4 regions of the Pseudoalteromonas sp. J2K-J599 genome follow, and region 4 is predicted to be linked to each of the others. Evidence: predicted binding sites of a transcription regulator. Region 4 holds the regulator's gene; each other region holds the start of a gene.
What was found. Region 4 encodes sigma-54, which starts transcription at its own class of promoters, with help from an activator protein. Its sites were predicted from a motif close to GTTGGCACGNNNNTNGNNT; they were not measured.
Positions count from the first base shown of each region.

Region 1 (8,145 bases), 870 kb from region 4:
ATAAAACCAGGTGTTGCGCCTAGTGCTTTTAATGTACCAATAACGCGTGTGCGTTCAGTGACCGACACTAGCATTATGTTCATAACACCAATACCGCCAACAAGTAAGCTAATGCCAACAATACCAGCAGTAATAGCAGTAGCACTGCTGGTAAATTTATCTATTTGAGCACGAGATTTTTCAGCGGTTTCAAATTCAAAGTCGTTTTCATCTTTCTCTTTTAGTTTATGTAGTTGGCGCAATACACGAGTGATTTTTGCAAGCACTTGTTCTTCGTTAGTACCTTCATTTAACCTAAACATAATTTGCACATTAGTTTGTGTACTTCCGCCTTCTAAAGCACTCATGGTACTAATTGGAATATTAATGTAATCGTCTTGGTCAAAACCAAATAAGCTACCTTGTTTTTCAGCAACGCCAATAATTCTAAACCATTCACCACCTAGCTTTATATATTCACCTACTGGGTTTTCAGGAAGGTTTAGCTTTTCTATGATTGAAGGGCCGATAAATGCGACCCTTCTTCGCTTATCATCGTCCTCAGCACGAATAAAGCGACCAAGTTCAGGATAAGTACGATACGCTTTTTGATAGTCTTGCTCGGTACCGATAACACGCGATGAATGGCTTTTATTTCCATACTCAGCTCCCCCCGAAAAGCGCCAGGTAAACATTAGGGCAGTTAGCGTTTCAGCTTCTTTTATACGCGACTTTAAAGCTAAAAAATCGTCGTAGGTAAGCTTGGCATTTTTACCAACCATTTCAAGTTCAATACTGGTGTAAGGTTTTATTGTTGTTACATCTGGCGACATATCAGCAAGTTGATCGTTTATTTGCTTTGTAAAACCTTGCATTACTGCAACGACAGTAACTACGGCGGCAACACCAATAATAATGCCCAAACAGGTCAGTGCGCTGCGCATTGCATTAGCTTTAATAGCTGAAAAAGCGGCCTTAGTGCCTTCCATTATGGCAAGAGCTGATTTAAACATGCTGCTTGATTCCTTCATCTTTAGTTACATCACTTACCACTTTACCGTCCACTAAACGAATCACGCGTTGGCAATGATCGGCAATTTCTTGCTCATGTGTTACTAAAATAATAGTGTGACCTTCGTTATGCAGCTCATCAAACAAATCCATAATTTCGCGGGTCGTTTTACTATCAAGATTACCTGTGGGTTCATCTCCTAATAATATATGTGGTTTTGTGACTAAAGCGCGGGCAATCGCAACACGTTGACGTTGCCCGCCCGATAGCTGGCTAGATAAATGATTAACTTTATCACCGAGACCTACCCGCTTTAGTGCTTCTAGAGCTTGTTGCTTGCGTTGTTTACTAGGAATAAAGCGATATACTAAAGGCTGCATTACATTTTCTAGTGCGGTTGCACGTGGTATTAAGTTAAAGCTTTGAAATATAAACCCGACACTTTCATTACGCTGATGAGCAAGCTCTGTCTCGGTCATACTTTTTACTAGTTTATCTTTTAAGTAGTATTCGCCACTGCTGGGTGTATCTAAACAGCCTAGTAAGTTCATTAAGGTCGACTTGCCTGAACCAGAAGGTCCTATAATCGCCACGTATTCGTTTTGCATTATATGTACGTTTACATCATCAAGTGCCTTAAATACCTCTGAGCCCATTTTGTATTGTTTATTAATATGCTCTAGCTTGATTACCGCAGACATTAGGCTTCTTCCTTGTCTGCATCTGATTTAAGTTTTACCACATTACCTTCAGTCAGAAGACTTACTGGGCGCGCAGGACCAATAACTATTTTGTCGCCCTCATTTAAGCCGTCAGTAATTGCTTGTTCTATATCAGATGATATTCCAACAGTTACGGCAATTTTGCTAACGGTGTTATCACTATTTAGTCGCCATACAAATGTTTTATCGTCTTCTTTTTGGATTGCTTCTATTGGAAGTTTTAAACCGTTTTCGGCAATGCTTGTTGCGATCTCTGCTCTACAACTCATTCCTGCATATAGCTGGCGTTCAGTAGTATCGAGTAATACTTTTACTTTAAACGATAAACCTTGAGAGCCGGCTTGGTTTTTAGCTGAAGTACCAATATTGATTACTGTGCCGCTAAATGGTTTATTAGGGTATGCGGCCGCATAAATATTCGCTTTTTGGTTAAGCTTAATGCTCGCAATGTCGGTTTCATCCACACGTAGCTCGGCTAAGATAGCGCTAGGATCGGCTACTAGCATTAAATCAGAGCCAATAATATTAGTAGTACCGGCTATAACGGTTTCACCTTCTTTAATATTTACAGATGCAAGCAAGCCGCTCATTGGAGCTCTAAATACACTTTTACTTAAGCGATCTTGCGCAATTTGTAGTGACGCTTGTGCTTGGTTGTACGACTCTATTCGTGATTCAATATCGATTTTAGCTAGATCGCGTGCGCTTTCAATATTCTCGTAGCTCTCTTGATTACCTAAACCGACATCATATAAGTCTTTTTGTCTTTTAAGTTGGCGCTCTAGGTTAGCAAGGCGTGTTTTATTGTGTTTAATTTCAATTTCTGTGGCGCGAAGGATTGCTTTACTACGGGTAACTTCTGATTCAAAGGCAGTTGTATCAAGGCGCATTAACATATCGCCTTGTTTAACTCCTTGGCCTTCTTGAACAAATATTTTATCTACTCGGCCCGTCACTTCAGAGCGTAATTGCACTTGTGTATTAAAAACTAAATTACCTGAAGCCATTATTGAGTCAGCAATGTCGCCAAGCTCTACTTGAGCAATATTTACTTCGGCTTGTTTTTCATCGCCAGAAATTTGCTTTGACACAATTAGGGCTATAAATGCGCCTACAGCGAGTGTGATGATTATTGCTTTTTTCATTTTATCTATCCGTGAATTAAGTAATGTGGAGCTAGTATCTACCTCCACTTAAGAGTTAACTTGCTGCAATGATTGCCCAAATACCAAAAATAATAATTGAAGGAAGAGCAGAGAATAGGAGTGCTTTGTTAGTTGAAAAATTAGTCCAGCATTTTAAGCCGATCATTCCCAGCGAAATGCTCCAAAAGCTAAATAAGTTTATTGATTCTAATAAGCTATAAAAAGGATGGCCAATTTCAAGTCCTATTATTAATTGGTTAATAGATGCGTAGCTAAATACGGCTTGTTGAGATATTTGATCTGTACTTGCACTTAGTACAAGAGCAATTGTTCCTAGGCTTGAAATAACAACTGGCATCATTGTCCAGGTAGCGAATCCATACCAAGCTCCGTAGCTATGTTCTGATTCAGGATCTTGTTTAGCCACAAGCATATAATAAAGTGCCATTAATGCATTCATGATAGCCAGCGCAATTACGCCGCCAAACAAACCAAACCATATTTGGCCTTCTGCATTTTGCTCTATACTTTGGCGAATCATTTTTTGCTCGCCAATCGTCGCATCAATAGTTGATGCTGCTACTTGCTCATTAATCAAAAACTGCATATCAACAGTGGAATAAAAAATATAAATACTCGCCATTGAAACTAAAGACATGACTATAAAAGCAAGCCATGACCAACCTTTGGCGTGTTCAACACCATTGAAAGCTTTACTAGGACTTATATAAATATCGAGTAGGGCGCTAAACGCGTTAGGTGATTTCATTATTATTCCTTTATACCTATTTTATGGCTAGGCAGTTATAAATGCCCAGTGACTAGGTAATAGAATAAAGGAAAATGTATGTATTGTTTTCATTCAATTGTAACGGTTTGTTAACAGATGTGAGGGGTCTTGTGCAAAAACGAGAAAAGGGCCAAAAGGCCCTTCGTGTCGCAGCAAGTAACACATTCTTTCTTATAAATTAAAGTCTACAGAATAAGCAACGTAAGCTTTAATATCTGAATCATCCATATCTGTATCAGACAAACCAAAAGTAAAACCGTCTTTCGAAATTGATACACCGTAATCTAAGATATTATCATCGCCAATAAAGTCACCAGAGTAGTGGCCTAAGTGAAGTGCCATTTCAGTGCCGTTACTGCCAACAGCAAAACCGTAATCAGCTGTCAGGTAAAGTGAATCACCAAAGTCTGTACCATCACCACTTGCAGCTGATGTTGCAAGTACAGAAGCACCAAAGGTAAAGCCTTCAACACTGATGCTACCGTAAATTTCAGAGAAATCTGCGTCTGCTTCAGAAGCTGCGTCTGGGTAAGCGTAATAAATATAACCAACATCGTAGCTAACACTTTCGTTAATATCGCCACCAAAGCCTGCATATAAGTCAAGCTCATAGGTCATTTCATCGGCCCACGATGCGTTTGAAGCCCAAGTACCTGCATAAAAGCCCGATTCATTGGCGTAATCAATACCGCCTGAAATAGCTGCATCGCCCCCAGTTTGCTCTTGACCACGCCATAAGTAGTTTGATGTTGCCGCTGCATTAGCAGTTACTTCAGCATGTACGGCTGTTGACGTTAAAGATGTTGCGCCCATTAATGCTATAGCACTTATAGCGATGGTTTTTTTTAGTTTTAGCATGTCCATTTCCCGTTATATGATTTTTGCTCGCCAAGGTTTTTATTATGTAATCGGAACCTTTAGGCTGACGGCTTTTTATTGTTTAACTAACGGGATAATTGCACTGTGTGTGCCAGCTTCATTATTTTTTATTAAAAATTATTTTTATACATTAAAAACATGGGCTTGTATTTTATAGATTGAGAAGAGATATGGCATGTAGGAAGATGTTGCGCACACTGCTGGTGCATAAATTAACCTAGCCGCACCATAAAAGTACGGCTAAATTAGAAGTTTTTAGCCAAATATAGTGCGCATAAGGCTAATTGTTTCGTTTACACTACGACCTTTTTGAACTTCACTCACAATTGAATCGCGCTTACTGCGAATGTGCTCAGGAATATCGTCAGCAGCAAGTGCGCGGTCTACTAAAATTTCTGCAGACTCTTTACCTCTACGCTGAGTTTTACCTGTCGTAGTTGTAGTTCGTTTAGGCTTACTTAACAGTTTGATGTAGTTAGAGTTATCTGGTGTTTTTGCATCAGCATAGTGAAAGAAACATGGGATTAGTGCTTTAATAGCAACTAATTGTGCTTCTAACTCATTACTAGGTTTAGCCATTTTGTACCATGACATAGCTTGAATACCTTTTACAATATCTTGCCAGTAACGCTCAAAATCACTATTTTTTAGTTTAGAAACACCAAGGGCACCGCATAATGCATCTAATCGATTGTTTGTGATCGGAGTAAATATATCAGGGCGACGCATTGCAAGCAGTCGTGTTGCAGGCGCAAGTGTTGGTTTTTCATTATTGTCGGTGAATATTTTTGAATAAGCAGCAACAAATTGTTGATATTCGTATTGAGTAATGTCACCTTCAAGTGGAATATTTACTAGTGCATCGTCAAAGGCACCTGGTAAATCGCCAAGCATTTGATGAAAGCTCTTCGCACTTTTTGTTGATGCAAACCATTCAACGTCAAAGTTGTATGTGCTTGGATCAAGTGATGCCATGTGCTTACCGCTAAACGCAAGTAAGTCTTCAGGAATCATATCTTTAAGAGATTGTTCACGAATGCTTTTAATGTAGTCTACTAAGCGAAGCTGTTCATCAAGAGCAATAACGTCTTTGTGTTGTTCTACAAATACACTTACTACAGGCCACGGAGCAATACGTAAAGTTTTAACCTGTAAAAAGCTGATAGCTGAAATAAGCTGATCGTGTAGCTTCTTAAGTACTGGTAATTGCTGCGGCTCTAGTAAATCGTAGTTCATACGATCTCTGCTTGCACTTAGCAATTCGTAACACCAAGGTAAAAAATCATCAGGGTGGTTTTCTACTTTCACGGCCATAAGGTTAAGGCTTAATTCTGAAGATTGCTTCAGAATGTTCTGATAGATTTGATTTTCTTGTTCGCCTAGCGTCATTTTTGACGGTGAAATTAGCAGTTTTTTCATGCCTTGTAGAATCTCCGGTTTAGATATATATTTTTTTGCTGGTCTATTTTAGCGCAATTACGCTAATAACAACAGCGCTGTCCTCCATACGTTGTAATTGAAGTAGCTAAATCGGTGTTTTTGCTAATAGAATGAGACTAACGCTTTAACATGTATCAATCATTTTTATCTAGTACAAAGAGACTTTCAACTGAGGTATTAAAATGCTTTGCTATTTTTAGAGCAATTATTACCGAAGGGGTAAATCGTGCCGTTTCTACTGTACTAATAGTCTTACGTGAAACCGCAATTAGATCAGCCAAGTCTTGTTGAGAAAGGCCTGCTTCTTTGCGGTATTTTGCAATTTTATTTTGCACTTTTGCTCCTAATCTTTGCTTTGCCAAAGAATTGATACGCCGTATATTAAACTCATTACAGCAAGGTAAAATGTAGCCATCATGCTGTGAGATACTTCTAAAGCAAGAGTATCGGAGAGTAAGTACACGCCACCCATACTAAAAAGTAAGCCAAGCACGACATGTTTATAGGCAATAGTGTCGATGGTATTTAAATACTCATCTTTATATGTAAGGTGGTATTTCATTCTCCATGTAAACCCGCCTCTGATCACAAACATAAAGAATGAACCTAAAAAAGCAGCAGTTCCTAAAAACAATAGTGGGGCTGATGTTTGATTAAGCATTGGGTAAACACTAATGATTAATAAAGTGACCCCCATGAATAATGAAAACCATGCATTTTGGCCCATAAATTTTTCTTCACTTTTAATATCGTAATTAGACATAGCTCATTTCCTTTTAAAATTTTTACAATATGTAACCTGTAGGTATCAATGCAACCTTAATGTTTCATTGGGTCAATATTTATTTGTAACCTAAAGGTATCAAAATGTTTCAGGGGCGATTCAGGATGGGAATGTAATATCTAATAAAAAGCTTTTTTATCAGAACGACAATGATTTTAAGGCTAACACTCGCTATGATAAGAACATTATTTGCACGTTTGAAAGGACGATCATGAAAACCTTACTTAAAATTGTAGGTGTAATACTTTTACTATGTATAGCACTAATTGTTGCCGCACCGTTTTTAATCCCTACTGATACTATTTTTAACAAAGTTTCAGAACAGGTAGAACAAACAACTGGGCGCACTCTTACTATTAAAGGTGATAAAACACTTAGCGTATTCCCTGCATTAAAGTTAGAACTTAACGACGTGCATTTTGCAAATATGGAATCAGGTTCGCGCGCCGATATGGCGAGTATGAAACAGCTTGCTGTACACATACCTTGGTTTTCATTATTTGGTGGTGAGTTTAAATTAGATAAGTTTGTGATAAACGAACCAAATATTCTATTAGAAACCGACAAAAATGGTAAAGCCAATTGGCAGTTGTTTGACGCAGTTGCAGAGCAACCAAAAGAGCAGAGCCAATCAGGTGAAGCGATAAAGCTTCCAGATAACTTTGATATTGAGTTAGGTGAGGTTGCTATTTATGGCGGCACATTTACTTATCTAGATGGTCAAACAGGTGCCAAACAACAAATTAGCGATTTAGAACTCGCTATTTTACTTCCTTCACTTCGTAAAACATTAGAAGTAAAAGGGGGTATTACTTATATGCAAGAGCGTTTTGATCTTGATATAAAATTAGATACTCCTGCTAAAGCAATTGAAGGTGCTACTTTTAATGTTAAACAAACCTTAGATTCTCGTTTAGTTGATTTAACGTTCGAAGGGAGCATAGCTAAGCAAGGCCAAGATATTAAGGGTCAGTTAGCACTAAGCGGTGAGTCTGTTAAAAGTATTGCGAAATGGCAAGGTGTAGAGCTAGACGCTAAAGACAATGCATTTAACGGATTTAGTGTAAACGGTAAAATGCACCTACTAGGTGAGAAATTTAATCTAGAAGATTTAGTTGCGACGTTAGACGCATTAGAAATAAAAGGTAAGAGCGAGCTTAACCTAGGTAAGCGTTTAGCAGTAAATGCTGATATTGATTTAGGTATGCTTGACTTAAACCCGTATCTACCTGAAGCAGTGGCAAAACAAGAAGAGCCAGAAGAGCAAGAAGATAAACCTGCAGAGCCAATAGTATGGGATGACACTAAAATTGATTTAAGTGCATTAAATTCACTAGATGCAAATGTAGTGATTCGTTCAAGTGGATTAAAAGCAAATGATATTAAATTAGGCG
Region 1 covers NZ_CM200271.1:3,486,680-3,494,824, reverse strand. Annotated here, with positions in the region: gene AC5NT5_RS15830 (ABC transporter permease) at 1-992, opposite strand, end outside; gene AC5NT5_RS15825 (ABC transporter ATP-binding protein) at 985-1,692, opposite strand; gene AC5NT5_RS15820 (efflux RND transporter periplasmic adaptor subunit) at 1,692-2,858, opposite strand; gene AC5NT5_RS15815 (YIP1 family protein) at 2,914-3,627, opposite strand; gene AC5NT5_RS15810 (TorF family putative porin) at 3,820-4,506, opposite strand; gene AC5NT5_RS15805 (hypothetical protein) at 4,783-5,946, opposite strand; gene AC5NT5_RS15800 (helix-turn-helix transcriptional regulator) at 6,102-6,302, opposite strand; gene AC5NT5_RS15795 (hypothetical protein) at 6,311-6,730, opposite strand; gene AC5NT5_RS15790 (AsmA family protein) at 6,963-8,145, shown strand, end outside.
Region 1: a site for sigma-54 is predicted at 4,605-4,623, ahead of AC5NT5_RS15810 (TorF family putative porin). Genes of this name have one in related genera too.

Region 2 (8,145 bases), 1.0 Mb from region 4:
CCATAAAAACACGTGCTATTGCTTATCAGCAATATCAACTTGGCGCAGGAAAATCAGGGTTTATACATATCGCGGTACATATTTTGGCAGGACGCTCAATTGAGCAAAAACAAATGTTAAGCGAACTGCTACTTTCATGTTTAAAAACATATTGCAGAGCATCAGACAGTCTAAGCGTAAATATTTACGATATTGAGCATGAGATATACCGTAAAAATTAGTTAACTCTTGTAGTTTTGAGCAATAAAAGTAAACACTAGTAAGTAAAAAGCCCCAATAGGGGCTTTTTTGTCTTCTGAAATTAAATGCTGAACACTGTCACTTATAAAGCAAAGCATCTGATCTAACGCTGGAATTTAATAGTGCATTCGCACTATTTCAAATTTAAGAAAGCTTAGCTTAATCTATGGATTAATTTTATTTAGATTACGTTTATTATTAGGGGTAACTAAAGAATAAAAATTACACAATATTAAATTAATGTAGCTTTAAATAATTTGGATAGGTATTTACTTGGGAAATTTGTAAAAGTGGTGGCCCCTCCCAGACTCGAACTGGGGACCTAACGATTATGAGTCGTGTGCTCTAACCAACTGAGCTAAGGGGCCAACTTTATATAACTGCCAGGCAGTTAATTTTTGAAGCGTTCAGTCACAGAGCGACTAAAGCGGGTTGCAGTATAAAAACTTTTTAGGTGCTTGTCACTACCAAAAACCTTTATTTTAACAATCAACAAGCTAACTGCTTAAATAGTAATCTTTTAAGTGGGCATAAACATAAAATGTAAGGTATTTACCGTGCTATTCACTGTATTAAATTATAAACAAAACCTATCCCATATAGTCTTTTATATTTAACCCTCTACTTTTTAAGCGAAGCTGACATATATGTGTAGGCATACAAGGCTGTAAAAAATATGCTTGGGGCTACTGTAAGTGCCAAATTAGGTGTCTGATTAATTACATTCACCATAATCACTAAGCTCGATTGAACAGTAATCGGAATAATAAGCGCAAAAAGTACACCTGCTATTTTTTTGTTACTTAAATACGAGGCGCTAGAGTTAATTGCATTATTGAAGCTTTGTCGTATTGCTACGTTTTGTGGTGTTTTAGAATGAAACATACAAATAATTGGAGTTACAAACGCAAGCGTTACATAACTAAACTTATACTTGTTGACGACCATTTTTAAAATAAAGGTAAAAAACAGCGTTACAAATCCACTATACAAACCTTGCACTAATGCAGCTTGAAGCGTAACCGATTTAGCAATGTCTGCCGCACTATTTGCCCAGTAGGCCCAACTAAAATAAAAAACGAAAGACACAACGCCTGACATTATAAGTCGAATATTCAATTAACTGCCTCAATATGCCTAAAACCTAGTTTAATGATAACACTAGAAGTGAAGGTAATATTGTCACTAAATAATAAAGTATTTGATTGTATATTATAGATGTATAAACACACTAATGTTGAAGATTTCCTAAATGGCATCAAGTCAGAATCTGAGCGCGGCTGTTAGCTGGAAAGCTTATTAGTAAACAATAAGTATAGTTTTAAAATAATATTGGGAGTGAGTTAAGGAAGTGAGTTAATGGGTTGAAGAGTTTTAAAAATTGGATTTAATCTAAAAAACTATCTAAAAACTATCTAAAAATTCTTTAAAAACTAATATTGTGAGCCGATCGGTACTAAAGTATTTAGCTAAACCTCAGTAGTCGGCTTACACAATATATAATCTGTCATTATTTTTTCGCAATAATGTAGATTGCATGTATTAACCCTGGGAAATAACCTAGCAGTGTTAATAGAATATTTAACCAAAAATGCATACCTAAGCCAACTTGCAAAAACACACCTAATGGCGGTAATAGAACCGAAAGTATTATACGAATAATATCCATGATCAAACTCCATTTAAATTAAACATTGAAAAGACTTAAAGCCCAGTATTACTGGGCCTAAACTATACTGTATTATTCAGCAACAATAGCTAGTTTATCAACTACGTCGCGAACATCTTCAGCATTTTTAGCAATTTTAACTGCTAGTTGCTTTTCAGCTTCAGACTCTACAGAGCCATTCAGAGTTACCACACCGTTGTCGGTATCAACATCAATGTCTGTACCACCTACTTCTGAGTCAAACAGGAAGCGAGTTGTGATTACAGTGGTGATTTTAGCATCCGTTAGGTCGTTATCATCATCGTCCATCATGTCGTTGTTTTTATCTTCGGTGTCCATGCTTTTAACAACAGTAAGGCTGTTATCAACATCAGTTACACCATCTAGGCTAAGTACAAGTTCTTCTGCTAGCTCTTTATCGAGTTCGCTATTAACTTTACCTGTAAGTACTACCTTGCCATTTTTTACATCAGTGTTAATGTCAAAGTTGTTTAGATTAGTGTTCATAAGTAGAACGGTTTCTGCCTTACCATCAATCCAAGCATCTTTACTTTCGTTTTCCCAGCTGTTTGCTTGGGCACCCATAGCCGTAGTACCAAGAACTAGAGCTGCGATAATAGATTTGTTAAATGTTTTCATAATCTTTCTCCTTTTGATTAAAGACACTTTAACTAATGCGAGCTTCAGGCCAACTTTATTTACACTTAAAATTCAAAGACTTGAATTAATTAAAAGATAAAACCTTATCTATGTTTTTGTAACTATTTACAGGCTACTCGGTAAAACTTTCTCAAATAGTGAAAATAGCTAGATAATTGCTCTTTTGGTTAATCTATCGTTAATATAACAAAACAAAAAACACCGTTAAAAAATAACCAATTGATAATTAATGAAATTATATTTGGTACGCGGTTTGCAGCCTAACTACAAGAGCAGTATCAATAGTAAATATAATAAGGAATAACTCATGTCTGTAAAAGTTGAAGACCGCCCAATAGAGCAAGTACGCGAACAAGTGATTGATCAATTAATTTATAATTACAGTCATGGTGTTATTTCTGTTGATGCATTTGAAAGACGTTTAGATAATGCGATGGATGCACCTAATAACGAAGCTCTGCTAGCCTTAGTAGAAGACTTAACACTTAATACCGATCAGCAATATAAAGCAGAAAAACAATCGCAATTTACACCACATTATAGTGCACAGCAAAACAGTGATGATGATTTTACATTACGCAGTATTTTAGGATCTAACGAGCGAAGTGGTCAGTGGGTTGTGCCAAAAAATATATATTTGAGTAACTTTATGGGATCGGTGGTGCTTGATTTTACCGATGCTATTTTTGCGCATCAAAATGTAACTATTCACGTTAACTGTATTTTTGGTAGCGATGAAATTTACGTACCAGAGCATGTCAATGTAGTGTCTAAAATGTTTTGTATTTTAAGTAGCCTTGAAAATAAATCTGTGTCGCTTAACAAACGCCAAGGCCCTACAATTCATATTGAAGGAAAGGCAGTAATGGGCTCGGTTGAGGTAAAAATAAAGCGCACAATTAAAGAAAAATTTATAAGCTTTGCAAATGAGCTAAAAACCCAGTTTGGCACGGGTAATAATAATCGCTCACTATTATTGAGTAGCAGCACTTTAGCGTGCTGCTTAGTATTTTATTATAAATCGTTATTTCGCTCGCTTGGTATATCACTTAAATACTCTACAAACTCAACTTCAAACCCTGCAGGATCAATAAAGTAGACATTCTTTCTGAAAGGATTCTCGCTACCTTGCTTGCTTAGAGTAAAACCCACTTTATTTAAGCGCATTACTACTGCGCTTAAATTATTAGTTACATAAGCAAAGTGTGCAAAACCAACTTGATGGCCCGATAAGTTTCTGTTTTCACCTTCACCATGACTGCTTATCGCAATGTAATGCGTGTCATCTCCAAAGTGTACCCAGCATCTTGGTTTTCCATGCCAATCGCCTCTGCCCTCACTTCTAATCGACCAATGTGGAAATACAGCGCGATAAAATGTAAGCATACTATCTATATCACTCGCGACTAAGTTTACGTGCTCTAAATACATAATGTTATCCTATCAGTTAAGTTAGGAGCACGATAAAACCTCAAGTTAACTTTAGGTAAAGTGTTATTTAAAATTAATTTATTTAAATGCAGATAATTATTTTTTAAAAATATATACACTTTTCAATCTTGTATAAAAAACAAACACAAGTATTTGGGGTTTATTGTTTACTTTATGGCAAAAGTCGCTAAAATACGCCGGCTGAAATATATAAACGTTCTTTTACAACCCAAAGGTAATACCATGCATCCAATGTTAAACATTGCGGTTCGCGCTGCGCGCAACGCAGGCAAAATTTTACTTCGCGCAAGTGAAGATTTATCAAAAGTTGAAGTGCAACAAAAAGGCGCTAACGACTTAGTAACTAACATTGATAAAGAAGCCGAAGCCGTAATTCGTGACACTATTTTACAGTCTTACCCTACTCACTCAATTGTTGGTGAAGAACTAGGTGAGCATAAAGGCAAGGATGATGATTACCAATGGATTGTAGATCCTATCGATGGAACAACTAACTTCATCAAAGGTATCCCTCATTACGCGGTTTCTATCGCACTTAAAGTTAAAGGTCGTTTAGACCAAGCTGTTATTTATGATCCAATTCGCGGTGAGCTTTTCACTGCATCTCGCGGTCAAGGCACTCAGTTAAACAGTAAACGTCTACGCGTTAGCAAAACTACGGTTCTTGCAGGCACTGTACTTGCTACTGGTTTCCCGTTCAAAAACAAAAACCACATGGATGCATACACTGAAGCGTTTAAAGCATTATTTGTACACACTGCTGATATTCGCCGTGCAGGTTGTTCTGCTTTAGATATGGCATACGTTGCAGCTGGCCGTGTTGATGGATTTTTTGAAATTGGTTTAAAACCTTGGAACTCTGCTGCAGGCGAACTTATGGTTAAAGAAGCGGGCGGTATGGTTGTAGATTTCGCCGGTGGTAATAACTATAACCACAGCGGCAATATTATCTGTGGTTCACCAAAACTGACTCAAGCAATTATTCGCGAAATTCGTCCAGTATTAACTGAGTCGTTACTTCGCTAATTAAATGCTATTAATAGCATACTAGAAAGGAGCCCAGGCTCCTTTTTTTGTGCCTAAAAATAAGGGTTATCTAGCTTCAACTCTACTGTTTTACCTTTTTCATAAGGTAACGAGTTTAAATCTTTTGCGAAATATTCATCAAATAAAGCATCAAACTCGCCATTTTTTTGCATTATCTCAAGCCCTTTTTTAATTGCCACTGCAAGCTCTGGCTTACTATTTGATACAAAATAATAAAACCCTGTTGGATAACTCATATATAAATTAGGTACTATCACTAGGTTACTTTGTTTATTTGCCGCTAGCTCTGAATTAACCTCGATAAATGAACGTGGGAAGTAATCAATACGCCCTGCACTTGTTAAGGCAAACATAGCCTGATAATTTGCAAACGGCCTTATATGCAGGCCATTAAACGCCATTATTTTTGTATCAGGCCAATCATGACCTTGTACCGCAGAAAGCCTACCTAACTGCTCTAAGCTAGTAATACCTTTAAATCTAGCAATGCTGTTCTTACTTGTTAATAGTGCCCTTTTACCTATGTAGCCTTTAAATAATGGGATTTTAATCGCAATAGCTAAAGACTCTCTTTCGGGGCTGCTCATACTCCAGTATAAATCTAAATTTTTTGTATCTAGTGCTATTAAAGTACGTTGTTGATGGGGATGAATTAAAACGGGGTTAATCTCTGCAGGGTATTGTGCGCTCACCAGTGCTTTTTCTAATAGCTCGTTAAGGTAGTCGTCACGAGCATATTGAACACGCTGCTCCTGCGCTACATTTACGATATTTACCTCACTCGCTAAAGCGCTGCATACAAACAAACTTACTACGTTAATCAAATACTTTAATGGCAACATAATTATCACCCTAGTTATTATCGGTAGTTTTAACAGTTATTATTGATAGTTTAAATTATCGCGTTATTTAAGCTAAACAGCTTCCAGCGCCTAAATAAAAGATGACGATATTATGTAACTGTACTTATTAATAACCGCGCTATTCATACTTATCTTAAATACATAGTACGACGTTACACTCATGGCGTGCTCTACAAAGTTAGCACTGTTTATTCATACTTGCACAGTAAAGCTAAAACAATCGTGAGCATAAATATATTACAGGCAATAAAAAACCGCTCAATGAGCGGTTTTTTAAAGTAGTTACAAAACCATTACGGCATAGCGTCTTGGTCTGCGCCTTCTTTTTCAATTACTTCTGGTATTAAATCTTCTTTGCTTACGCCCATTGCTATAGCAACAGAGCTTGCAACATAAATCGAAGAATAAGTACCAATAAACACACCAAACAGTAATGCAGTTGCAAAACCATGAATGGTTTGTCCGCCCCATGCAAACAAGGCAATCAATACTAAAATAGTCGTGATTGATGTTACAAGTGTACGGTTAAGTGTTTGCGTAAGTGAAATATCAATAATTTCTATCGTATCGTCAATGCGTACCTTACGGAAGTTTTCACGTATACGGTCTGATACAACAATCGTATCATTGAGTGAATAACCAATTACCGCAAGAATTGCCGCTAATATAGTTAAATCAAACTCTAAACCTAATACCGAAAATAAACCCACAGTAATAATAACATCGTGTAGTAGTGCACCTACCGCACCTACTGCAAAGCGCCATTCAAAACGAAACGCAACGTAGATTAAGATACAAATAAGCGCAGTTAACATGGCAAGGCCACCCTGCTCTTTTAAGTCTTCACCTACACTTGGGCCTACAAATTCAATACGGCGCATTACTACGCTGTCGTCTGCTTTTTTAAGTGCATCGATTACTTGGTTACCAATTACTTCAGCTTTTACATCGCTACCGCGTGGTGCTAAGCGAACTAAAATTTCTTGGCTTGAACCAAATAGCTGCACTGATGCATCAGCAAAACCATTATCAGCTAGTGCATCACGTACTTTTTTAAGGTCAGCCGGTTGTGAAAAACCCACTTCTACCGCAGTACCGCCGGTAAAATCTAAACCAAAGTTTAGGCCTTTGATAAAAATTGATGCAAACGACGCTAAAATTAGTAGCGTCGAGAAACCCATAGCCACTTTTCGAAGAGACATGAAACGAAGGGTTCTACTACCCAAACTTAAAATTTGCATGTCTGCTCCTTAAATCGAAAGTTTATCAATGCGTTTACCACCAACAAATAAGTTGATTACCGCACGGGTACCAACGATGGCTGTAAACATTGAAGTTAAAATACCAATCGCAAGTGTCACTGCAAAGCCCGCAATCGGACCAGTGCCCACTGCAAACAGTATAATGGCAGCAATTAGTGTCGTGATGTTGGCATCAAATATAGTGCTAAATGCGCTATCGTAACCAAAATGAATCGCTTGTTGAGGGCTACGGCCATCGGCCAGCTCTTCACGTATACGTTCAAAAATAAGTACGTTAGCATCAACCGCCATACCTACCGTTAATACAATACCGGCAATACCAGGTAGCGTAAGTGTAGCGCCCGGAATTAAAGACATAACACCTACAATTAGTACTAAGTTAGCCGCAAGCGCAAGGTTTGCAACCATACCAAAACCTTTGTAGTACACAAGCATAAACACAAGTACAAACGCAAAGCCAAGTGCAACCGCAGTCATACCCGCTTCAATATTTTCTTGTCCTAAGCTTGGGCCTACTGTGCGCTCTTCAACAATTTGAATTGGCGCTACAAGTGCACCAGCACGAAGTAGTAAGCTTAAGTTATGTGCTTCTGCTGGGTTATCAATGCCGGTAATACGGAACGAGCGATCAAGACGGGCTTGAATCGTTGCTACGTTAATAACTTCTTCAACCTTAATAGGCGGAAGCGCTTTACCGTCTGCATCTTTTTTACCTGATGGCTTGTACTCAATAAATACCGTTGCCATACGCTTACCAATAGCACGCTTGGTAAAGGCATTCATTTTTGCCCCACCTTTGCTATCTAGCGTAATACTTACTTGCGGACGTTGGTATTCATCAGCGCCAGATTGCGCGCCCGTAATATGGCTGCCCTCTAAAATAATACGCTTTTTAAGTACAACAGGGTAACCGTCGCGGCTCATGATCATTTCAGTACCCGCTGGGATACGA
Region 2 covers NZ_CM200271.1:3,361,932-3,370,076, forward strand. Annotated here, with positions in the region: gene AC5NT5_RS15150 (5-carboxymethyl-2-hydroxymuconate Delta-isomerase) at 1-221, shown strand, start outside; tRNA gene AC5NT5_RS15155 (tRNA-Ile) at 532-608, opposite strand; gene AC5NT5_RS15160 (hypothetical protein) at 862-1,359, opposite strand; gene AC5NT5_RS15165 (YqaE/Pmp3 family membrane protein) at 1,751-1,909, opposite strand; gene AC5NT5_RS15170 (BON domain-containing protein) at 1,982-2,548, opposite strand; partial or broken gene AC5NT5_RS15175 (LiaF domain-containing protein) at 2,877-3,527, shown strand; gene AC5NT5_RS15180 (VOC family protein) at 3,584-4,000, opposite strand; gene suhB (inositol-1-monophosphatase) at 4,244-5,047, shown strand; gene AC5NT5_RS15190 (substrate-binding periplasmic protein) at 5,101-5,910, opposite strand; gene secF (protein translocase subunit SecF) at 6,225-7,172, opposite strand; gene secD (protein translocase subunit SecD) at 7,182-8,145, opposite strand, start outside.
Region 2: a site for sigma-54 is predicted at 2,584-2,602, ahead of AC5NT5_RS15170 (BON domain-containing protein). Genes of this name have one in related genera too.

Region 3 (8,145 bases), 1.2 Mb from region 4:
TTTTATATCCACTGGTACAAGGTTGGGATTCGGTTGCACTAGAGTCAGATGTTGAACTAGGTGGAACTGATCAGCGCTTTAATTTGTTAATGGGCCGTGAGCTACAAAAAGTAGAAGGTCAAAAGCCGCAAACAGTATTAATGATGCCATTACTTGAAGGTACTGACGGCGTTCAAAAAATGTCTAAGTCGCTTGGTAATTACATTGGTATTACTGATGCGCCTAACGATATGTTTGGTAAAATAATGTCAATTAGTGATGTGCTAATGTGGCGTTACTACGACTTATTAAGTGCGCTTTCTATTGAAGAAATTGCAGCTCAAAAAGAACGTGTTGAGCAAGGTACGAATCCGCGCGATATTAAAATTGAACTAGCTAAAGAGCTAATTGCTCGTTTTCATAGTGAAGCTGATGCACAAGGTGCACATGATGATTTTATTCAGCGTTTTCAGAAAAAAGCGTTACCAGATGAAATCCCAGAGCTAACAATCACTATTACAGAAGATACTATTTTAATTGCTAACTTGCTTAAAGAAGCAAATTTAGTAGTAAGTACATCAGAAGCAATGCGTATGATTAAGCAAGGTGCAGTTAAACTTAACGGTGAAGATAAAATCACTGATACCAAACTTGAAATAGCAAAAGGCACAACGGCTATTTACCAAGTAGGTAAACGTAAGTTTGCAAACATCACTGTAGCTTAAGCACAGTTTAAAAACTAAAAAACCAGCCTCGGCTGGTTTTTTTGTGCTCGTATTTTGAGCCCTTTAAATCAATTTTAATATTTCAATGCTGGCTATTACTAACAACCAAAATACACGGGCCTGATTTAACCTATTAATTATTACAGGTACATCCTCGGGTGTAGGTAGTCTATCAGTGCCAATACGCATTTTATTAAAGCGAGTACCTAAATAAACTGCAGGCCCGCCCAGCTGCACGCCAAGTGATGCAGAACATGTGCTTAAGAGCCAGCCTGTATTTGTTTGATAAAAATGCCTGCCATAATGCTTTATATAATGCATGCTTTGTTTGCTTGCTCGACTTGCTGCAATAGTTAAAGCGAGTAAGCGCATCGGAATGTATTCAATAATAAACAAGAGTGTTTTAAGCGGTTTTAAAAAGTAACTATTTGGGGGGATATCACTACGCCATGCTTGTTGTATTAAGGTAAGTAACCGATAGGCAAGGGCAGCAATAGGACCAAATGCTAAAAATATAAATATGACTACGAAATAGTATCGAGCAGTGCGCAGTATTAAGCTCTCAGTTAATGCTTTGATAATACCAGCAGATGAAAGTCTATTAACTTCACGGGCAAGCAGTGGCTTTAGTAATTCGCGTGCTGTGGATTTTTGTTTTTGTTTAGTTAACTTTGCAATGCGAAGTGCTTTTTTATCAATGCTCTTACTTTCTAGGCATAAATATAAAATAAGACCTGCGAGTAATTCAGGGTAAAAAGCAAACTCGAGTAGTAACACTACAATAATGAGAATGACACTTAAAATAAGTGAGCTTGCGAGTATAGCTGCCAAATATTGATAGCTTTTAGGTTCTTTGCTTTTGTATATACGTTTGCCGATAGCACTAAAAACAGCATTTAACGCCGTATTAGGATGATACCAGCTAATAAGGGGAATAAAGCGCTCAGCAAGGAGCGCTAGTATAAAGGCAATAAAGTCCAAGTGATTTTGAACAATATTGCTAAGCATTTACAAAGATACTGCTGTAAGTTTTTCTAAAAGTGCAACAACCATTTTAGATGAGTTGATTGATGCTGTTTCTAGGTATTCTTCAAATGATTGTGGTGACTCTTTACCAGCAATATCAGACATTGAGCGAATTACAACAAATGGTGTGTTTAGCGTAAAACACGTTTGTGCAATTGAAGCGCCTTCCATTTCAACAGCAAGCATTGTAGGAAAATCACTACGTGCTTTATCAATGCGTATAGGGTCACACATAAATGTGTCACCAGTACAAATTAAGCCAACGAGTGTTTTAACATCACTGATTTGTTCGATAGTTTGCTGTGCTGCTTCAACTAATTTAGGGTGTGCTGCAAAGCCTGCCGGCATTTGTGGTACTTGGCCAATTTCGTAGCCAAAAGCAGTTACGTCTACATCGTGGTGACGTACTTCTGACGAAATTACTACATCGCCTACACTAAGAGAAGGATCGAATCCACCGGCTGAGCCTGTGTTAATTATGCAATCAGGTTTGAAGTTATCGATCAGTAAGGTAGTTGCAATAGTTGATGCGACTTTACCAATACCAGATTGAACAAGTGTCACCGTGTTACCAGCCAACTCGCCAGTATAAAAAGTGAAACCTGCTTTAGTTAAAATTTGTGGGTTTTGCATAGCTTCACGTAAAATTTTAACTTCTGGCTCCATTGCGCCAATAATACCAACATTCATAAAGTTTAATTCCTGAGTTTGAATCACCTGATTATACGTGAAGTTAGCAATAAAAAACAAAAAAGCGAGCTTGTTTATGAGCTCGCTTTAAATACTTTTTAGGAGAGTATTTAATTCGTTTTTTAAATTTCAGCTAACGCGGTGGTTTGCGCTTTAGCTTGAGAAGGTGAAAGTACCGCTGGCTTATGTGAGCGATTACGAACAGGGCGCTGAGTTTGTGTTGCTGCAGGCTTACCAAGTTTAAACATAATTGCATCGCGTACTTCAGAAGGACGGTAGCCCGATTTAACTTTCATACGAATATGTGGAATGCCCGCAGACTCTAGTGCACCGTTTACAAACCAGTCGCGTTGAGCTTTGTGGCCATCTTTGTTGGCATTGTTAACTAGGTCAACAGCAGCAATGATTGTTAGTTTTTCTTTGTCGATTAAAACAAAGTCGAGTTGCTTATTTTTAGCTTTAGCTAAAGCAGCACGTTTAGACTTTACTGAAAGGCCTTGCTTACAGTCAATAACGTCGATTAACTTAACACGACTAACAATTTTATATTGATCGCCAACAGCACGCTCTAGAAGATTTAAAAAAGCGCCTTCAACCTGCGTAAAAACAGTTTGCTTGCGAGTAAAAGGATACGGGTTTCCGCCATCGTCATTAAATTTTGACGCAACAACAGAGGCCCCGACAACTAATACTAGGATTAATAATAAAGCGAATTCCATACGGTAACTCCATAACAACAAATTGACACTGCTCAAATAAAGCAATTTACGTGCCTAAAAAGTATGGGTTATAAAATAATTACCGACTGGTATACAAGCAATAGCTACACAGCGATTAAGCTTTGTAGCCTCCTTTAATACCTTTTACTGCAATAGCAACAGCATCGTGTGCATGCAGTGACTCATAGTGGTTTATTTGCAGCCAATAATCACTGTAATTGTTTGCCTCTAGCAGTGCTTTAATTTTACGCGCTGCATCTTCACAAAACATAAGGTTTTGACCATTCAAACGGGCAAATTCTTGCTCGTCTTCACGTTTTACTGCTGCTTGTACTGGTGTTTTAAGCTCAGCTTCAAGGGTGTTAATTAGCGTAACTACGTCAAATTCTTGAATGTTGCTATCAAGCTTTACTTTTACGTTGGCAATAGAGCGCTGCGAGTGGGGAGTAGCTACAATGCCTTGTGTAGTGCCTAGCCATTCGTGCACATCTTTTTGGCTTAAGGTTTCTTGGTTAAACTTTTCGTTAAACGCGTTTTGTATAAGCTGGCGCGCAAGTGCAGCAGAGCATGGGCACGTTGAAGAATAAGTAACATCTACGGTTAGCTCGTAGCTAATAACGTTATTTTCAATTGTACTGGTAAGTACAACGGGGTAGCTTTTCCAGCCCGCTTTACCACTTAATAGTGACTTACGGCGTAGCGGTAATTCAAATTTAAATTCAATTTGTGCTTTATCGCTCAGCCCTTCGTGGCTAGTTATAAAGGTATCGAGTGCCTGCGCTATCGTTTGCGGATTGACTTGCTGCTCGGTTGAAAGCAGATCAAGTGCCAAAAATAGACGTGACATATGAATGCCTTTGGCATCTTCTTTATGTAAATTTACAAATGCACGAGCTTTGGCGTTTACTGTAACTGGAGATAAGTCTCGGGATTCAAAAATAAATGGCAGTTCTATTTCGCCCATGCCAACCCAGTCTAATTTACCTGTTTGTAAAGCGGGTGCAGTGTCTGCTATATCTGGCATATTGGTTTGCATGTGCGCTACTCGTATTTTGGGGATAATAAAGTGGGGCATTTTACACTAAATAATTTATTGCTGAAATGATGAGTTTAATAGATGAGCTAAATCAAACATGAAAAATTCTGTTTTTATCGCACAACGTGAGTAGTGGTAGGAGAAAAATGCTAAAATCTGGGAAAATGGTATGTTTGTACATACGCATTGCCTTCTTTATATTAAGTACACAGCTAAGAGATAAAATTACGTATGACCGATTATTCTTTGAGCCCTTGGGCTCGGGTACTTTCCAGCTCAATAACGCGATTTGGTGAATTTAAAACCGCTGCTATTTGTTACACTTTATTTTTAACTGTATCTCTTATTTTATCGAGCATGTTTTATTATGTGGCGATAGGCGAATTACACCTGGTTGATATTTTAGCCGTGGTGTTTTTTACGGCTGTGGTTTCTCCTTTAATTATAAGTGTGTTGCTTAATTCAATTCGACAACTAGATGCCTCATATGCTTATTTAGATAGCGCCACCAAACAAGAAAAGCTTTTAAATCAAACCCTAAAAGATAACATTAACCGTCTAAACATCGAAATTGATGAGCGTAAAATGGCATTTCATGCCAAGCACCGCGCTATCGAAGAACTACGACGAGAAATTGCTGAGCGTAAAAAAACACAACAAGAACTTGCTCAACAAAGCATGCTGCAGCGCTCAATAGTAGATTCATCTCCTGATTTGTTTTATTACCGCGATAATAATGGCGTGTTTGCTGGTTGTAATAAAATGTTTGAAGAAGTAATGGGCAAATCAAGTAGCGAACTAATTGGCAAAACGGTTGAGCAAATATTTCCTAGTCACTTTTTATCTGAAGTTTTGAAAACCGATAAAGAAGTAGAGCAAAGCCATAAAGCGCTGACTATTGATGTGGGTTATGAGGTGAATGGTGAAATGCGTTGGTTCGAGCTGCGTAAATTGCCTTTTATAAATGATGACGGTGACTATATTGGTTTACTGGGCTTTGGTCGTGATATCACAAGTCGTAAGGAGGCCGCTCAAGCGCTCGAAACGGCCTATAAAGACAAAGGTAAGTTTATTGCTACATTAAGCCATGAACTTCGAACACCGCTTAATGGTATTGTTGGTTTAACACGAATGCTGCTTGATACTGACTTAAACAAACAGCAGCGTAGTTGGGGTAATACTATATTTTCAAGTGCTGAAACGCTCGGTAATATTTTTAACGATATTATTGATTTAGACAAAATAGATAGAGATCAGCTCGATATAGTGACCAACTCTATTAACGTGTCAGACTTTATAAATGACGTTGTTAACTTTGCGGGCTTAATCGCGGAGCAAAAAGAGCTAGAGTTTGATATTAAGCGCAATGGGATGCTGGATATTTACGCACAGCTCGACCCAACTCGCTTACGCCAAGTTGTTTGGAACTTAATTAATAACGCCGTTAAGTTTACACAGCAAGGAAAGGTAACTCTTGAATGTAGCCGAGAGAATAGAGTTGAAGGCCCGTGGTTAGTTATTAAAGTATCGGATACCGGGCAAGGTATTCCGCCAGAGCAGCTTGCTCATATATTTGATATGTATTACAAGGCGCCAGACTTAAACGGGACTAACGCTATAGGCTCAGGTATTGGTTTAGCTGTAACTAAGGCGCTTGTAAGTGCAATGAAAGGAATAATTACAGTAAATAGTACTGAGGGCGAAGGGAGCTGCTTTACAGTGCAGATACCGCTTAGTTTATGTGTAGCACCAACAGAGCAAAGTTATGTTGGTCGTGGTTTGTATATTTTACTAGTAGAAGATGTACCTCTTAACGCCGAAATTGCTACAAACTTATTAGAGCAACGCGGGCATGAGGTGTTGTGGGCTGAAACCGGTGAAGATGCACTCTCGTTCGTCGAAACCGAAGATGACTTAGATTTAGTATTACTTGATATGCAATTGCCTGATATAAATGGTGACGTAGTTGCCAAACAAATACGCTCAGACAGTCACTTTGATAAATTACCCATTGTAGCTCTGACCGCCAATGTTCGTAGTGCTGAAGAAGAGCTTGAAGGTATATCAATACAAGGAGCGCTTGCCAAACCAATTAACACAGTGAAGCTTGATAAAATGCTGGCCGATTTATTTGGAATTAAGCAAAGTGAATGCACAGAGCCACTGTTAAAAGTAAGTGAAGAAGCCCTTAAAGGCATTGATGCACACTTATTAGATATAGAAACAATAGAAGACTTTGTCAATTCAATGGGCTTAGTTGTGTTTAGACGCAGTAGTCAGCTATTCGAAAAGCTAAGTCCACAATATCAGCAAGAGTTACTTACTTCATTAAATACTGGTGATAGAGAAGAGTATGAATCAGTAGCGCATAAACTCAAAGGTGCGGCTGGCTCAGTAGGTCTTAATGATGTGCAGCTTCATGCCAAAATAATGGAACATGGTGCGATTGATGAATCTGATGAGGTGTTAAAGCAGTGGTTAGATATTCTGGCAGATAAAATAAATGAAGGACAAAAAGCCCTTCATTTATTTTTACAGCAATTAGAGTGAAACTAATTAGCTCTAATTAAGCGTCAATTTTACCAATGAAACGGTAACCTTCACCATGGATGGTGCTGATTAACTCAGACGTTGAGTTATCACTTTCAAAATGCTTACGAATGCGACGAATAGTAACGTCAACAGTACGGTCATTTGCGCGAAGCTCACGGCCTGTCATATGCTTAATTAATTGCTCACGGCTGAAAATGCGACCTGGAGAATCAAGCATTAAACGAAGTGCTCTGTACTCACCTTTAGGTAAACGCTTAGCGTCGCCATTTGGAGAAGTAAGACAACGGCTGTTTTCATCAAGTTCCCAACCATTAAACGTAATAACACCATTTGTTTCTAGTGCTGACTCTTCACCACCTAAGGCAGTACGAGTAATAAGGTTGCGAGCTCTGATAGTTAATTCACGCGGGTTGAACGGTTTAGTAACGTAGTCATCTGCGCCAATTTCAAGACCTAAAATACGGTCAACATCGTTATCACGACCAGTTAGGAATATAAGACCTACTTTACGCTTTTGGCGTAATTCACGGGCTAAAATAAGACCGTTTTTACCAGGAAGGTTGATATCCATAACTACAAGATTAACGTCATCGTTATTTGTAAGCTTGTCATGCATATCATCGCCATCAATGGCTTCAATAACTTTGTACCCTTCAGCTTCAAATAAACTAACTAGGTTCAGTCGAGTTACGTCTTCATCTTCTACGATTAGAATGACTGGCGTTTGCATTATTAATTAACCTTTTGGAATATATTATTTATAAAAAATCGGTGACTAATTTATAACCGATTACTAGAGATTATAGGATTATACCCATTTGTTAACAAGGAAAAAACAAATTGGATAAAAATAAAACAGTAGGGTGTCCAAAGTCTGCTAAAAAGGACAGTGCAAAAACTACTGTTTAATTGATATATACATGGATGTAGCTATTTGAATCATAAAGTCGAAGCCATTTTCCTTTGATAATTGACATATCATTCAATTAAACAAGGTACTTAAAATAATCAGACTAATTCAAAGCAAAACTATATCACTTTTTAACCTTTCATCAATGTATGTGATACAGCAAAGATAAAAAAGTTCATAAATCGCTTGGTAATATTTATTTAAAGCAATTAAATAATGTTACGCACTTATCACATGCCTCATTAATGAGGTCATTAAATGCTAATTCAAGGATAAATTTTAAATATATGCACTTTTTAATAGTCTTTATTTAAGGAATAGTAATTATAAAGCGAGCACCGCGTTTTTCTTCAAGATCAAACATCACTCTTCCGCCAAGTGCTTGTGTTACTAGGTTATAAACTAAGTGCATGCCTAAGCCACTTGCGCCTTGCCCGCGCTTTGAAGTTACAAATGGGTCAAAAATTCTATTTTTAATATTTTTGTCAACGCCCTGACCATTGTCAG
Region 3 covers NZ_CM200271.1:3,126,900-3,135,044, reverse strand. Annotated here, with positions in the region: gene tyrS (tyrosine--tRNA ligase) at 1-704, shown strand, start outside; gene AC5NT5_RS14080 (cobalamin biosynthesis protein CobD/CbiB) at 768-1,712, opposite strand; gene mtnN (5'-methylthioadenosine/S-adenosylhomocysteine nucleosidase) at 1,713-2,420, opposite strand; gene AC5NT5_RS14070 (DUF2726 domain-containing protein) at 2,543-3,139, opposite strand; gene folE2 (GTP cyclohydrolase FolE2) at 3,255-4,175, opposite strand; gene arcB (aerobic respiration two-component sensor histidine kinase ArcB) at 4,407-6,725, shown strand; gene arcA (two-component system response regulator ArcA) at 6,742-7,458, opposite strand; gene AC5NT5_RS14050 (sensor histidine kinase) at 7,949-8,145, opposite strand, start outside.
Region 3: a site for sigma-54 is predicted at 3,179-3,197, ahead of AC5NT5_RS14070 (DUF2726 domain-containing protein). Genes of this name have one in related genera too.

Region 4 (8,145 bases):
CGCGTGCCAATTAATGTACGACTGTGAAGGCCGTATTATTGTTATTGGCATGGGAAAATCAGGCCATATTGGCAATAAAATAGCGGCAACCCTTGCAAGTACTGGCAGCCCAGCGTTTTTTGTTCACCCTGGTGAAGCAAGTCATGGTGATTTAGGTATGATCACTAAAAATGACGTGGTAATGCTTATTTCTAATTCAGGGGAAACCAGCGAAGTTTTAAATATCATTCCGGTTTTAAAACGACTTGGTGCCAAAATGATAGCGATGACTGGCAATACACAATCAACTATGGCAACCCTTGCTAATGTACATGTGTGCATTAAAGTAGAAAAAGAAGCTTGTTCATTGGGTCTAGCCCCTACATCAAGTACCACTGCAACGCTTGCGATGGGCGATGCCATGGCAGTTGCATTATTAGAAGCTCGCGGCTTTACAGCTGATGACTTCGCGCTATCTCACCCAGGTGGTAGTTTAGGCAAGCGCTTATTACTTACTTTAAAAGATGTTATGCACAGCGGCGCAAATACACCTATTATTGATGTTTCACAAACAGTTAAAGATGCTCTAATAGAAATGTCAGCTAAAGGATTAGGTATGACAGCCATTGTTGATGAAAATCAGCAACTCGTAGGGTTATTTACCGATGGTGACTTACGTCGCATTTTAGAACAAAGAATTGATATTCATACAACACAAATAGATGTTGTTATGACTAAGTTATGCACTACAGCTACGCAAGATATTTTAGCCGCTGAAGCGCTCAATATTATGGAACGTAAACGTATAAATGGCCTAATCGTCGTCAATGAGAAAAACCAACCTATTGGCGCATTAAATATGCAAGACCTATTAAAAGCAGGAGTGTTATAAATGCAATTTGAAGAACTCTATCAACCGCTGAGCGATGATGCAAAAGCACGCGCTAAAAAAGTAAAACTACTTATATGCGATATTGATGGTGTATTTTCTGATGGCCGTATTTACCTTGGCAATCAAGGTGAAGAGCTAAAAGCATTTAATACAAAAGATGGTTTTGGCATTAAAGCACTTATAAACAGTGGCTTTGAAGTAGCTGTTATTACTGGTCGTCATTCACAGATAGTACAACAACGTATGAGCAGCTTAACCGTACAGCATATTTATCAAGGCCAAGAAAATAAGCTCATTGCCTATCAAGAATTAAAAGATAAACTCAACCTTAGCGATGAACAAATTGCTTATATTGGTGATGACGGTCCTGACATGCCTGTTATGGAGTTAGTAGGCTTTGCCGTTGCAGTAAATGATGCCCACCCTCTTATTAAGCGTTTGTCACATTATGTAACGCAAATGCCTGGTGGTTTTGGCGCTGTGAGAGAACTCACCGATTTGCTCATGCTTGAAAATGGTAAAGCATTGACTACACAAGGCACTAGTTCATGAATGCAGCGCGCATAATATTAAGCGTTTTATTCATTAGCTGTATGGTTTGGCTTTGGTACCCTTATTTTACACAAACAAATATTGTGCCTCAGGCTGAGCCTGAAGTTGTTGCTAAGCCTGATTACATAGCTATTGAGCTCAAACAGACAGCCTATGATGAGCAAGGTAAAATTAGCCACAAAGTCACTGCGGCTAAAATGGAGCTATACCAGCAATTAGGTTTCACGTTTTTTGAAAAACCCATTTTTACTTTATATAACGAGCAACAAACGTGGCAAATAAATGCAGACGAAGCAACATTATATGAAGATAAACAATTAATTTTAGAAGGTAATGTGGTTGCCAAAAATTTAACCGATAACGCCATGATAGACAAAATCAATGCTGATAATATTCAGGTTGATATAAAGTTATTAACAATGCGTTCGGAGCAACCCGTCATTATCACTGGACCCAATTTAAAAATCACCGGTAAAGGCCTAGAAGCCGACTTGAAAACCGAAGTGATAAAACTAATTAACCATACGCGAACCATATATTATGACCAATAAAATATTAAAATCATTTATAATTCCTACACTTATACTAGCGTTTAATAGTAGTGCTGCAGAGCAAAACACGCAACCTGCTGCCAATCAAATTTCAATAAGTGCCGACAAGCAAGAAGGTCAATTGAAAGCTAATGTGGGTATTTTTGAGAAAAACGTTGAGATTATTCACGGTAATCGCCGCATTACAGCCGATCGCCTCGAAGTACACAAACGTGATGAACTTGGTGATAATAAACAATTATTAATTGCCACAGGTAGCCCTGCGCACTTTGAAGAAAAGCAATCAGACGGCACGACTATGAGCGCCAGTGCTGACGAAGTACGTTATGATGTATCTAAGCGTTTTTTAACGCTTGTTGGTAATGCACAAGTATCGCAAGCCGGACAAAAAATAAATGCTAAAAGCATTACCTACGACATAGAGCAGCAGCTCATCAGTGCCGAAAAAGATGAAAACTCAACTGACCGCGTTCACACAATTTTAGTACCGATCGAAACTAAAAAAAGTAAAAAAGGCGATAAAGGTCAACCATGAGCACATTAAAAGCAGAACTATTGGCAAAAAGCTATAAAGGTCGTGAAGTTGTAAAAAACGTCGGCCTTGAAGTACAAGCTGGCAGTATAGTTGGCTTACTTGGCCCTAACGGTGCTGGTAAAACAACGACTTTTTATATGATTGTAGGGCTTGTTCCTAGCGACAAAGGTAAAATATCTATTGATGATAACGATATTACTCTTTTACCTATGCATAGTCGTGCTAGATTAGGCATAGGCTACTTACCACAAGAGTCATCGATTTTTAGAAAGCTGACTGTTTATCAAAACTTAATGGCCATTTTAGAAACGCGCAAAGAACTAAATAAACAAGCCAGAGAAGACACGCTCAATAACTTATTAGATGAATTTAGCATACAACACATTCGTGATAGCCAAGGTATGGCATTATCGGGGGGAGAACGTCGTCGTGTAGAAATAGCACGAGCGCTGGCAGCAGATCCTAAATTTATATTACTGGATGAACCGTTTGCCGGTGTTGACCCTATTTCGGTATTAGATATAAAGAAAATAATAGAACATCTTAAAAATCGTGGGATTGGTGTATTAATTACCGACCATAACGTAAGAGAGACCCTTGATGTTTGTGAAAAAGCCTACATTGTTTCTCATGGGGAGCTGATTGCATCAGGTACTCCAGAACACGTATTAAATGATAAAACAGTACGCGATGTTTACTTAGGCGAGCAATTTAGGCTGTAACATTTACGCCATGTCTTTAAGCATCTGCTAGTATTAATTATAACAACATAAAAGGATTGTTAGAGATACATGAGGCAATCACTACAGCTGCGCATGGGCCAGCAACTTACAATGACTCCACAGTTGCAACAAGCTATTCGTTTGTTGCAACTCAGTACATTGGATCTCCAGCAAGAAATACAAGAAGCTCTCGACAGTAATCCACTATTAGAGGTTGAAGAGGCAGACTATTCCGAAGACGCTGCTGGTAAAAACGAGCAAAAAGCTGATACCGATGACATAACTGTTAGCGCATCTGCTGATGATGCTCCGAGCGAATACGAACAAGATACTGGTGAAGCACTTGCAAAAGACACGCTAAGTGACGACATGGCTATGGATGTCAGTTGGGATGAGTACATGAGTGCCGCTCCTGCAGCCTCATCAGGTCCAATGCCTGAAGACGAATCAATATACCAAGGCGCCTCTACTGAAACGCTGCATGAGTATTTAATGTGGCAATTACAACTAACGCCATTTAGCCCTACCGATGAAGCCATCGCTATTGCGATTGTAGAGGCCGTCGATGATTCAGGTATTTTAACACTAAGCTGCGAAGAGATTTTAGAAAGCTTTAATCAAGAAAACGAAGATGATAACGAAGTTGAACTTGATGAAATTGAAGCGGTATTAAAACGCATCCAACTGTTTGATCCTGTTGGTATTGCTGCACGTAGTTTACAAGAGTGTTTGTGTATTCAGCTTAATCAATTTGATAAAGAAACACCTTACATTAATGAAACGAAAATGATTTTAACCGAGCATATTGATCTATTAGCAGCTCGCGACTATCGTACATTAATGAAAAAAACAAAGCTTAAAGAAGAAGAGCTTAAAGAAGTAATGACACTAATACATACTCTCAACCCAAAACCTGCAGATACTATTGTAAGGGAAGAATCTGAGTATGTTATTCCTGATGTGTCAGTTAAAAAAATTAAAGGCCGCTGGGTTGTCGAATTAAACCCAGATAGCATGCCTAAAATTCGTGTTAATAGCCAATACGCAGCAATGTCTCGCACTGTAAAATCAAGTGGCGACAGCCAGTTTATTCGCTCACATTTACAAGAAGCTAAATGGTTTATTAAAAGCTTAGAAAGTAGAAACGACACGCTATTAAAAGTTACTAATTGTATTGTTAAGCAACAACAAGGCTTTTTTGAACATGGCCCTGAAGCCATGAAACCAATGGTTTTAAATGATGTTGCTGAAATGGTAGAAATGCACGAATCGACAATTTCTCGCGTAACTACTCAAAAGTACATGCATACACCCCGTGGTATATTTGAGCTTAAATATTTTTTCTCAAGCCATGTAAGTACTGAAAACGGTGGTGAATGTTCATCTACAGCAATACGTGCGCTTATCCGAAAATTAATCGCAGCAGAAAACTCAGCAAAACCATTGAGTGATAGCAAAATAGCGGATATATTGGCTGAGCAAGGAATTAAAGTAGCGAGACGTACAATCGCAAAATACCGCGAATCTCTTGCTATTCCACCGTCAAATCAGCGTAAAAGTCTGATTTAAGACGCTAAACTAAGAGGGTAATGCTTATGCAACTAAACTTAACTGGTCGTCACGTAGAATTAACCGATTCACTAAGAGACTATATTAATACTAAATTTGCGAAGCTTGAAAGACACTCTGATCATATTAATAATGTTCATGTCATTCTCGATGTAGAAAAATTAAATCAAAAAGCAGAAGCCACAATACACGTAAGCGGTGCTGAGCTATTTGCCTCTACAGAACATCAAGATATGTATGCCGCTATTGACTCGTTGATCGACAAGCTCGATCGCCAAGTAATCAAACACAAAGAGAAGCTTGCTCGACACTAATATGATGAAATTAAGTTCACTTATATGCCAGGACTGCAGCAAAGCTGCGGTCCTTTTTAATAGCAAAAAAAGAATTTTAGAGTTCATTAGCGAACTTGCTCACGACAAACTTCCGTATTTACCGCAACAAGATATTCTTAATGCTTTAATGAGCAGAGAGAAATTAGGTAGTACAGGTATAGGACGTGGCATTGCTATTCCTCATGGAAGAATGAGCGGTGCAGAAGAGCCTTTGGCTTTAGTGCTCGTTAGCGAAACTCCAATAAACTTTGATGCAATCGATAATCGCCCTGTTGATATTTTCGTCGCACTCATCGTACCAGATGGCGATAACCAGCAGCACTTAAAGACTCTAGCAACCATTGCTGATAAACTAAACAACAAAGATTTTTGTAAACAGTTACGCAGTGCAAAATCTGATACTGAGCTTTACCAAGTTATTGTCGATCAATCATAGTTTTATAAAGGGTGTTAAATGGAGTTAATTATCATAAGCGGCCGTTCCGGTTCTGGAAAGTCGGTTGCTTTGCGCGTTGTAGAAGATTTAGGTTATTATTGCGTAGATAATATTCCAGTAAACCTACTACCTTCATTAGTTCGCAGTGTGTCTGATAGCTACGATAAAATTGCTGTTAGCATAGATGTGCGCAACATACCTAAAGAACAAGATGAATTTAACGATATTCTTGAATACTTACCAGGCTTTGCAAACCCTACGTTATTTTATTTAGATAGTGACGATCAGACATTGATCAAACGCTTTTCTGAAACACGCAGATTACACCCACTATCAATAGACTCGTTGCCCCTTGATTTAGCCATCAAAAAAGAAAAAGAATTACTTGATGTATTAACCACTCGCGCCGACTTTATGATAGATACGACTGATTTAAGTGTTCATCAACTCGCTGAATCTATTCGTGAAAAGATTTTAGGTAAAAAAGATAAGCAACTGATTGTCACATTTGAATCATTTGGTTTTAAACACGGTATACCAAAAGAAGCAGACTACGTATTTGATGCACGCTTTTTACCAAATCCACACTGGGAACCAGAGTTGAAGCCTTTAAATGGGTTAGATCAACCGGTTAAAGACTATTTAGCTAATCACAGCATAGTGCAAAAATTCACATGGCAAATTCAAACATTTGTACAAACGTGGTTACCGCATTTAGAACGAAATAACCGCAGTTATTTAACCATTGCTATTGGGTGTACAGGTGGGCAACATCGCTCTGTGTATTTAGCGCAAACTATCGGTGAAAGTTTTGCAATGACACATCCCAATGTAAAAATTCGCCATCGCGAACAAGAAAAATAATATAGCTGAATAATCACCTGTTCAGCTTAGGTAGAGTAAGTTATGCATTGTGAAGATACCTTTTTAATAAAAAACAAATTAGGCTTACACGCCAGAGCAGCTACTGTGCTTGCGCAATTAGCAGTACAATTTGATGCTACAATCACATTATTCCAAGATGACAAAGAAGCAGCAGGCGATAGCGTACTTGCATTAATGTTACTTGAAAGTAGCCAAGGAAAAGAAGTTAAAGTTGTTTGTAAAGGCCCTGATTCTGAGCAAGCTTTACACGCTGTTGGAGAATTAATAGCACAACGCTTTAATGAACAAGAATAATCTGTTTTATAAAAACAATATTCGCATTACTAGTGCTTCAATTAAAACAGATATATAAAATAAATAGGTTAGTAACGCCAGTTAACTCACCTCCCCCCATAAAGTAATATAACAATTTATAAAGGACGCCAATGCCAGAAGCTTTTGAACAAGATTATCCACTACAGCAACTAAAGCAGGTGACGAAGTCACTCAATAGTGGTCAATTTGTTCAAGTTAGACGCATGCTCGCAAAAACGGCTCCTTGTGATACCGCATTATTATTAGAATCATCACCGCATAAAATTCGCCGACTGCTTTGGCAATTGGTCGATCCTGATGTGCAGGGTGATGTTCTTGAAGAATTATCTGAAGATGTTCGTTTAGGCATTATTGCCCAAATGGAACCTAAGCACATTGCCGCCGCAACTGAAGACATGGGCCACGATGACTTAGGTGAAGTATTACGTAGCCTGCCAGATACCGTCTATAAAGACGTTGTTAGCGCGATGGACATTCAAGACCGTGAACGTGCCACGCAAGCACTGTCATATCAAGAGCGTTCAGCAGGTGCGCTAATGAACACCGATACGGTGACCATTCGCCCTGATGTAACACTCGATGTTGTACTTCGTTATATTAGACTGCGTGGTGAGTTACCAGAGGGTACAGATGATTTATATGTTGTTGATAAACATAACTGCTTTATAGGCGCTTTATCGCTGAGTACATTATTAACTAATCCGCCAGAAAAAATTGTCCGCGATTTAATGGATGAAGATTGTGAGTCTATCCCAATCTCAATGGATGAAAGTGAAGTAGCGCAATTATTTGAGCGTCATAATTGGATATCGGCCCCAGTGGTGGACGATAACGACCAACTCCTCGGTCGTGTTACTATCGATGACATCGTTGATGTAATCCGAGAAGATGCCGAGCATAGCTTATTAAGCCTAGCCGGTCTTGATGATGAAGAGGATACATTCGCGCCAGTACTAAAAAGCTCTAAAAAACGCTCAGTTTGGCTAGGAGTTAACTTACTAACCGCACTTGCAGCTGCTTTTGTAGCTAGCTTTTTTGAAGGCACTTTAGATGTGCTCCCTATTTTGGCTGTGCTTAACGGTATTGTCCCTTCTATGGGTGGTGTTGCTGGTAGCCAATCATTAACGCTTGTTATCCGTGGTATTGCAGTAGGTCATATAAACCAAACAAACCAACGTTTCTTGATGATGAAAGAACTGGCCATTGGCGCGCTAAACGGTATTTTGTGGTCACTATTAATTGCGGGTGTTATTGCGCTATGGCAGTGGGACTTTATGCTTGGTGGCGTACTCGCCTTCGCTATGTTTATGAACTTAGTGGTGGCAGGTGTTGCTGGTGCAAGTATTCCAATAATTCTTAAAAGAATGAATATAG
Region 4 covers NZ_CM200271.1:628,290-636,434, reverse strand. Annotated here, with positions in the region: gene AC5NT5_RS02825 (KpsF/GutQ family sugar-phosphate isomerase) at 1-871, shown strand, start outside; gene kdsC (3-deoxy-manno-octulosonate-8-phosphatase KdsC) at 872-1,423, shown strand; gene lptC (LPS export ABC transporter periplasmic protein LptC) at 1,420-1,974, shown strand; gene lptA (lipopolysaccharide transport periplasmic protein LptA) at 1,964-2,509, shown strand; gene lptB (LPS export ABC transporter ATP-binding protein) at 2,506-3,231, shown strand; gene AC5NT5_RS02800 (RNA polymerase factor sigma-54) at 3,301-4,800, shown strand; gene hpf (ribosome hibernation promoting factor) at 4,827-5,114, shown strand; gene ptsN (PTS IIA-like nitrogen regulatory protein PtsN) at 5,119-5,571, shown strand; gene rapZ (RNase adapter RapZ) at 5,590-6,435, shown strand; gene AC5NT5_RS02780 (HPr family phosphocarrier protein) at 6,478-6,750, shown strand; gene mgtE (magnesium transporter) at 6,882-8,145, shown strand, end outside.